DNA from 2 places in the Arthrobacter sp. 10N44_2 genome. Region 1 is predicted to be linked to the other one. Evidence: riboswitches for the same ligand, from Rfam matches in the RefSeq annotation. Region 1 holds a riboswitch; the other holds the start of a gene.
What was found. A riboswitch is a leader RNA that binds a small molecule or an ion and turns the genes downstream of it on or off. The one in region 1 is predicted to bind cyclic di-AMP.
Positions count from the first base shown of each region.

Region 1 (4,160 bases):
GTGCAGCTCCTCAAACGCCGCCGGAACTCCCGCGGCGCAGCCGCAACCGCAGACAAAGCCGCCGGCGACACGGCAGAAGAACCCGGGGCCGGACTGCGGACTGAGGAAATGGCCGCGGAAGAATAGCTGACATGACCTCCGCTGACCTTCCGTCCCTGCTGCTCGTCGAGGACGACGCCGTCCTGGGACCGCTCATCGCCGAGCTCCTGGACCCGGACTACCGGGTCCAGTTGGTCACCAACGGCCGCGACGGCCTCCACCAGGGGCTGACCGGGAGCTGGGACATCATGGTGGTGGACCGCGGGCTGCCCGGCATGGACGGCATCGCCCTCATTACGGCTTTGCGCTCGAAAGGCATTGCCACGCCCATCCTGATCCTGACCGCGCTGGGCGATGCCGACGAAAAAGTCAGGGGCCTGGACGCCGGCGCCAACGATTACGTGACCAAGCCGTTCGACGCCGGCGAACTGGCAGCACGCCTGCGCGCACTGACGCGGACTTTCACTCCCCCGGCCCCGGCACCGGTGGCGATCGGGGACTGGGAACTGGATCCAACGCAGCGCTCCGTCCGTTCCGTCTACGGGCAAACGGTGTCACTGACCGCAAAGGAAGGCCAGCTGCTGGCTGCCCTGGCCGCGGAACCGGACCGCGTCTTCACCCGGGATGAGCTCCTCGCGGCGTGCTTCCACGCCTCGGAACAGCCCGGCGTGATCGATACCTATGTTCATCACCTGCGCCGGAAGATCTCCAAAGCAGTGATCCGCACGGTGCACGGCCTCGGATACCAGATCGGCGAAGCCCATGAGTGACGGACGGCCGGCCGGCGGAAATCCGGACCACTCCATCCTGCGCAAGGCTTCCCTCAAGGTCGCGGTGCGGATCAGTGCTGCGTGCGCGGTCATGGTTCTCGGGCTGCTCGCCGCCACGGCGCTATACCTCACGAACCAACTGGCCCATCCTGAAGTGCCGGGCACGGCGGGGGCCGGGACGGCCTACACCTACCTGGATTCCAAGGACGTCCTCGAAGCCATGATCATCGCCGGGGTGGCGGGAATCCTGCTGGCCGGAATCGTCGGGTGGCTCAGTGCGCGCAGCGCGATTCGTCCCCTCAGTGATGCCCTGGCAAGGGAGCGGCGTTTTGTCCAGGACGCCAGCCACGAATTGCGCACGCCATTGACCATCCTGGACACCAGGATCCAGCTGGCCCAGCGCAACACTGTGCCCGGCTCCAGGCAAAGCCACGACCTGGCCCGGATCCGGGAGGACGCCGCGACGCTGACAGGGATTGTCAACGAACTGCTCCTCGCGGCAACCGCGGAGGCCCCGGACCGTTCCGCGCCCCCTGCCGACCTCGCCGACGCTGCCGCCAGCGTCGCCGGCAGCCTCCAGCAGGTGGCAGAGCAGCGCCAGGTGCGTCTGGAATTCTCTGCCGATGCCCGGCCGCTGGCCCGGATCGAGAAGAATGCGCTGCGGCGTGCCGTGCTGGCCCTGGCGGACAACGCGCTGGCCCACACGCCTCCGGGCGGCCGCGTGTCCATCACGACCTCAATCGAGCAGAAGCGCGCCGTGATCACGGTGGCGGACTCCGGGACCGGAATCACCGGCGTCGATCAGGCCCGGATCTTTGACCGGTTCGTGCGGACGGCCGGCACCGGCACCTCACAGGGACAGCGGAGCTTTGGCATCGGCCTGGCCCTGGTCCGGGAGATTGCTGTCGCGGCCGGGGGCAGCGTCGAAGTGGCCGCGACGGGCGACGAGGGAACCGTCATGAAGTTGACGCTTCCGCTCATGGGCAGCGGGAATCCCTGAGGTCCATCCGCCGGGGAAAGATATGCCGTCGGGATCCCGGACTCCCGAATGCGAAGACAGGAAAGACCGGCGGTCGAGTTGCCCCCAAGGGAACTCGAGCGCCGGTCTTTCCGGACTGTCTGGCCCCGGGTCGGGGCCGTGCGGCTTAGGCGCGGACGAACGTCACGCCGCCGGTCGCGGTGAGCCAGGACAGCGGGTGGACCATGGTCTGGTTCTTGCCGTTCATGCCGCCACTGACCACCTGGCCGTTGCCGGCGTAGATGCCGACGTGGCCGGACTGGACCACCATGTCACCGGGCTGCGGCGTCGCCACAACGGTTCCAAGGCCAAGGAACGCGCGGGGACCGATGTCGCCAACGGGCTTACCCGCGGCGCCAAGGGCCTTTTCCACCATGGCGGTGCAGTCCTGGGTGATGCCCACCTGGCTGTAGGCGGCCGAGAGCATGATGGCGTTGCGTCCGCCCGCGGCCGGCGCTGCAGCCGGCGCTGCAGCCGGAGCTGCTGCCGGAGCGGCCTGCACCTGGATGACCGGCTTGGCCGGAGCCTTGGGCGCTGCCGCCGGGGCTGCAGCGGGAGCCGGAGCCGGTGCGACGGGCTGTTCGATGACCGGCGCGGCAACAGAATCCACTGCGGGGCGCTCGAAGCTGATCTTGACGCTTGAATCGGCGCTGACGGGGGCACTGACCTGTCCGGTGACGTCGACGTTCGACGCCGGAGCAGAGTCACGCTGCACGGGGGCGGTGGCGGCGTTGGCGGCCATTCCGCTGGTCAGGACCAGGCCGGATGCGGCGGCGAGGACGGCGGCATGGCGCGCAAAAGTATTGACTGAAGTCATGAAAAATGTAGCCTCTCCCAATGCCTGCGAGGTGAGCTGTCGGATTCGGATGGGAGGCACCCGGCCGCACTCCCGGGCCCGTCGTTGCGGGCACTGTGCGGCTTCACCCCAAGACCTGCATATCAGCAGATCAAAAGTGGTTTCCCCGTCTCTGCCGGACGTTGATGCGAGTTACCCCCGGGCCGCGGCAGAGTTAGGCAATCGGCTGGGGAGCGCCCGTATCGGAGACAACAGGCACTCATCAACCGTAGCGCGAACCGCACCCGAAAGTCACATTCAGGTAACGGAGCCGTGATGCCGGGCCGCAATTTGCCCATAGGGCGGCGCCGTTTCCGAACATAGGATGATGCCATCAGCACCACCGGAAGCGGAGGCCCGAAAATGAACAGCCATTGTGTCGCCATCTGCCAGTTGAGCACTCAGCCCCAAGAGGATTTCGACGTCAACACCGAGCTGCTGATCCTCGACGGCGGGGACGTCCACGTGAGCACATGGGACGCGGAACCGCGCGACGGGGGTTTCGACGAGCACATCCTCAATGACCGGGTGGACGCGCTCGGGTACATGGTTGTCAACGACTGGGCTTTCCTGGACGGCAAGGCCTATGCGGTGGTGGAACGGCGGTCAGGCCCGACGCCGGCCGGCCGCCGCGAACCGTGACCTTCCTGTCGCTGGCGCTGATCGCCGTCATCGCCTTGGCTGGACCCCTGCTGGCCCTGCCGGCGCGCTGGCACTTGCCTGTCATGCTGGGTGAGCTGCTGGCCGGCATCGCGATCGGGCGCTCAGGCCTGGCCCTGGTGGACCCCGCGGACCCGACGTTCACCCTGCTGGCCAATATCGGGTTTGCGCTGATGATGTTCGTGGCAGGCACCCACGTTCCCGTGCGGGATCCGCACATCCGTGGCGCCCTCGGCAAAGGCTCCCGCCGGGCGATGGTGGCCGCAGCGGCAGCGGTGGCGATCGGAACCAGCATCGGACTGCTGTTCGGGACTGGACATGCTCCCCTCTACGTCGTGCTGCTGGCCTCCTCGTCGGCCGCCCTGGTGCTTCCAATCGTCGATTCCCTGCGCCTCGGCGGGCCAGATGTCGTCGCTATGACAGCGCAGGTGGCAATAGCCGACACAGCCTGCATTGTGGCGTTGCCGCTCCTGGTGGATCCGCCCCACGCAGTCCAGGCGGCGCTGGGTGTCCTCGCGGTGACCGGGTGCGCGGTAGTGCTCTTTGTCGGCTTGCGCTGGCTGGAGCGCCAGGGAATCCGTCGGCGCGTGCACCGGCTCTCGGAAAGCCGCAAGTTTGCCCTGGAGCTACGGATCCAGCTGGCCGTGCTCTTCACCCTGGCCGGTGTCGCGACGTGGAGCAATGTGTCTGTGATGATGGCAGGCTTTTCTTTCGGCCTGGTGATGGCTGCGGTCGGCGAACCGCGGCGGCTGGCCCGGCAACTGTTCGCGCTCAGCGACGGCTTCCTGGGTCCGCTCTTCTTCGTGTGGCTGGGTGCATCGCTGACTCTAAGGGACCT
Region 1 is NZ_JBFTHT010000001.1:181,696-185,855, reverse strand. It holds gene AC1DBX_RS00905 (DedA family protein) at 1-126, shown strand, start outside; gene AC1DBX_RS00900 (response regulator transcription factor) at 132-809, shown strand; gene AC1DBX_RS00895 (sensor histidine kinase) at 802-1,809, shown strand; gene AC1DBX_RS00890 (hypothetical protein) at 1,955-2,644, opposite strand; cyclic di-AMP (ydaO/yuaA leader) riboswitch at 2,652-2,854, opposite strand; gene AC1DBX_RS00885 (hypothetical protein) at 3,056-3,304, shown strand; gene AC1DBX_RS00880 (cation:proton antiporter) at 3,301-4,160, shown strand, end outside.

Region 2 (4,160 bases), on a different contig from region 1:
GGTCGGGCTATGGATCGACAACACAAGAGTAAACACTCAAGTGCCGGATCACCGAATATTTTTTCACCGGCGCGGTCCCCGGCGCGGAAAGTTCACTGCGCGGCAACGCAAAAGACCCCCGCCTGCAGGCGGGGGTCTTTTGGAATGCTGGGGTTCGTGCTTAGGCGCCGACGCGGATGAAGACCGGGCCGGAGCCGACGTTGACGCTGTACAGCGCGGTGGTGCCGCCGTTCCAGCCGCCGTGCACTGCCATGCCGTTGCCGACGTAGACCGCGATGTGAGCCATGCCCACGCCGCCGTTCTGGTAGTAAGCGAGGTCGCCCGGGCGTGCCTCGGCGGCGCTCACGGTGCGGCCCAGGGACAGGTAACCTGCCGGCCAGCCGTGGTAGTGGATGCCTGCCGCGGCCAGGGCGTTGGTGGCGAGGGCGGTGCAGTCCTGCGCCACGCCGATCTGTGCGTAGGCAGCGGCGGCGATGGTCGCGCCTGCGCCGCTTCCGATGCCGGCGGGGGCCTGGGCAGCGACGCCGCCGCTAACGCCAAGCTCGGTGCCGCCGGCGCGGGTGGCCGTGGCGTCCTGGACCTTGACGACGGGCTTGGGAGCCTCGACGACGGGAGCCGGCGTGGTGGTCACGGCGGGCTTCTCGTAGGAGATCGCGATGGTGGAAGCGGCCGAGATGGTGGCCGGAGCTGCGGACTGGACTTCCAGGGCCGAAGCGGAGGTGGATTCGCGCTGAACATTGGTTTCAGCAGCGTTGGCTGCGATTCCGCTGGTCAGGACCAGACCGGAAGCTGCGGCGATGACCGCAGCCTGACGGCCCACGCCGCCGGCGTTGTCGCCGACAGCCTTAGCAATAACAGCCAGCGAGTTGGTCTTGGTGACCTCGGCGCGGTGCCGTGCAACGTTTGCACGAGTAGTCATTAAGTTCTCTCTTTCGTGATCCTTGGACCGCGCGCTTTCGGGCGCGGACTGAGGACGCTCCGGCATCTTGGGGGTACGCCGGATCGCCCCGAAATGGGTTACTTAGCGAAGGGTGTACTGCGAAGACGCGCCAAAAGCGGAAACTGCATGCTGTCCGGGCTCGCTAGAGATTGAGCCTGCGGAACGTGATCCAATCCGGGCGCCGGCAAGGGCGGCACGTGATGTGGATTCCAGCGGGCTCGACAGAGCCTCGCCGGTGCGCATGCGCGCAGAATTGTGGCGTGAAGACACGAAAGTAGCCTCTCCCAATGCCTACGAGGTGAGCTGTCGGATTCGGATGGGAGTCACCCGGCCGCGCTGCTTCCTGGGAAGCTTTGCGACTTAACCCCAAGGCCTTCTTTCGAAGGCCAAAATTGGTTCCCCCGCCCCTGCCAGACGATGTAATGCGAACGGACCTTGAGCGGTGGCAGAGCTAGGCAATCCACTCAAGAGCGCCAACTTCGGAAAAGTTGGCGTGCTTCAAACCCTACAGCAGTCCGGATCCAATGTCACATTCAGATCACGGCGTGTCACAGGAAGTTGAGAGCAGCCCATCGTCTTTTCAGAGCCAGCCGAGCGGGTCAACGACATCGCCGTTGACCATCACTTCAAAGTGGAGGTGGCAGCCCGTGGAGGCGCCGGTGGTTCCGCTCATGGCGACGACGTCACCGCGGGAAACCTTCTGGCCGACCTTGACCGAGGCCGAGGACAGGTGGTTGTACGTGGTCTCCAGGCCGTTGCCGTGATCGATGACCACGCGGTTCCCCCCGCCGAAGGGATGCCAGCCGTTGAAGGTCACGGTGCCGCTGGCGGCCGCGTGGACCGCCGTGCCGCACTGGGCGGCGAAATCCTGGCCGCGGTGGAACTCCCCCGCGCCCCCGGTAATGGGGCTGACACGGTAGCCGAAGGGCGAGGCCGTGACCAGCTGGTCGAGCGGCGCACCCAGGGTGCCGGCCGATGCCGCGCGGGTGATGGTGCCCACAGACTGGGCGCTCAGCAGCTGCTTGAGTTTCCCGTCCGGATCGCCCTTCGTGGTGACGGCCGTGCGGTTGAAGTCGACTTTGGCGGCGGCGGCAGCGGTGACATCCGGCTGCACGGCAGCGGAGAGCGCGCCGGACCCGCCCGGATTCGAAGCCATCACCGGGCTCGTGACGGGGACCGTCACGGTCAGAACCAGACCAGTTGCGGCCAGGGCGATCCCGGCCTTCTGCCCGACCCCGCTGGCCGCGGCAAAGTCCGTGACCTGGCGGAACGGACTGCGACGGCGACGGCGTTCATCCCGGTGCACGTCCCGCGGGCGTTCGGCCGTGTGTGCGACGACGGGACGCGGCTCCGGAGCGGGACCGGTCGCGCGGCGACGGCCCCTGGAGGTCTGGGTGGTCAAGAACGGTTCCTCTCTGGATGGCCTGCGAAGTTAGCTGTCGGATTCGGGTCAGAGAGATCAAAGACCCGGTCCGCCGTTGCAAGCAGCCACGCACAGATGCATCCCCAGGGGATCCTTCGGTGGAAGCTGCTTGCCGCTGACGGACTTCACCCCAAGGCTGCCGAAGTAGCAGCCGAAAGTGGTTCCCCCGCCCCTGCCAGGAGGTAGTTCTGCGACTGATCCGCTGGCAGGGCTCGGCTTCGGATCAGGTAACGCTTTGGTATCGGTACTGGGCACTAACTATAGGCGATTAAGCCGCCCGGTAATAAATCCGTAACCGCAATTGTGGACAACTCATGGGTCGTCCCATGACCGGCGCGTAGTGGCTGGTCAGGCGACTGTTACAAAGACGTGCGCGGCAACCTCCGGCGGCAGCTCCAGGGCACCTTCGATATCGGGGACGCGGACCGAGATGTACTCCCCCACCCGCTCCAGCGAGACAAGCGCGCCAGGCCTGATTCCGCCCTCGTCGAGCTGGGCCAGAAGCTCCGGCTCCACCTGGATCGGCTCCGCGAGCCGGTTGACCGTAACCCGGGAAGTTACCCCGTAGCCGGCCATGGCCTCCAGCAGGTTCACAGGCCTGTCCACGGGGGCGCCATTGGGCACGCCGCCAAGATCCGCAAGCCCCGGAATAGGGTTTCCGTAGGGCGAGACCGTCGGGTGGTTGAGCATCTCGAAGATTCTTCGCTCGACGCGTTCGCTCATGACATGTTCCCAGCGGCACGCTTCCTCGTGGACGTAGGCCCAGTCGAGCCCGATCACGTCCGCGAGGAGGCGTTCGGCCAGACGGTGCTTGCGCATGACACCGATTGCACGTTTCCGTCCGGTTTCCGTCAGTTCAAGGTGCCGGTCGCCGGAAACGACCACCAGCCCGTCGCGCTCCATCCGGCCGATCGTCTGGGACACAGTGGGGCCGGAGTGGCGGAGCCGTTCGGCGATGCGGGCGCGGAGGGCAACGATGTTTTCTTCTTCAAGTTCCAGAATGGTCCGAAGATACATCTCCGTGGTATCGATCAGATCCGTCATTCAGCTCAGCTCCTCGAGCGCAGTCCTAGCGTCATTCCCACCGTACCGCGTGCGGGCTGCATGCAGGATGCGCCCAGGCGGGAACCGCCGTACGTTCGCATGCCAGCCTAGCCTATTTTGAATTACTCCGGATAATCTTTCGATCGACCTGGAGCTATTGTCCCAGCCCCAGCCGGCCGGCCGTCCCCGGCGTCTCAATGACCGGACTATGACAGGCCTCTTTCCGTATCGCCGGGAGCTGTCAGGCAAAATAAGACCGGCAGAATAAAACAGGCAGAATGAAAAGGGGTGTCCGTGGTATTCATCCCTGCCCGCCACCTCCCAGCCACGCTACGAACCAGCCGAAAATTGGAGCCACTGTGAGCGACACCAGCATCACGATCCCCGCCAACCTCCTGCCCAAGGACGGACGGTTCGGCGCCGGCCCGTCCAAAGTCCGGCCTGAACAGATGGACGCCCTGGCCGCGGCATCGTCGAAGCTGCTGGGGACCTCGCACCGCCAGGCACCCGTGAAGAACCTGGTCGGCTCGGTGCGCAGCGGCCTCAGCGAATTCTTCCGGGCACCGGAAGGCTATGAAGTCGTGCTGGGCGTCGGCGGATCTACCGCGTTCTGGGACATTGCCAGCTTCGGGCTCGTGGAGAACAAAGCGCAGCACCTGTCCTTCGGCGAGTTCGGCTCGAAGTTCGCCTCCGCCACCAACAAGGCGCCGTTCCTTGCCGAGTCCTCCATCATCAAGGCCGAACCCGGCACCC
Region 2 is NZ_JBFTHT010000010.1:21,856-26,015, reverse strand. It holds gene AC1DBX_RS12185 (NlpC/P60 family protein) at 161-919, opposite strand; cyclic di-AMP (ydaO/yuaA leader) riboswitch at 1,215-1,384, opposite strand; gene AC1DBX_RS12180 (M23 family metallopeptidase) at 1,521-2,342, opposite strand; cyclic di-AMP (ydaO/yuaA leader) riboswitch at 2,347-2,561, opposite strand; gene AC1DBX_RS12175 (iron-dependent transcriptional repressor DtxR) at 2,712-3,407, opposite strand; gene serC (phosphoserine transaminase) at 3,767-4,160, shown strand, end outside.
Region 2: linked by a shared signal. The riboswitch ahead of AC1DBX_RS12180 (M23 family metallopeptidase) and the one ahead of AC1DBX_RS00890 (hypothetical protein) in region 1 are both predicted to bind cyclic di-AMP.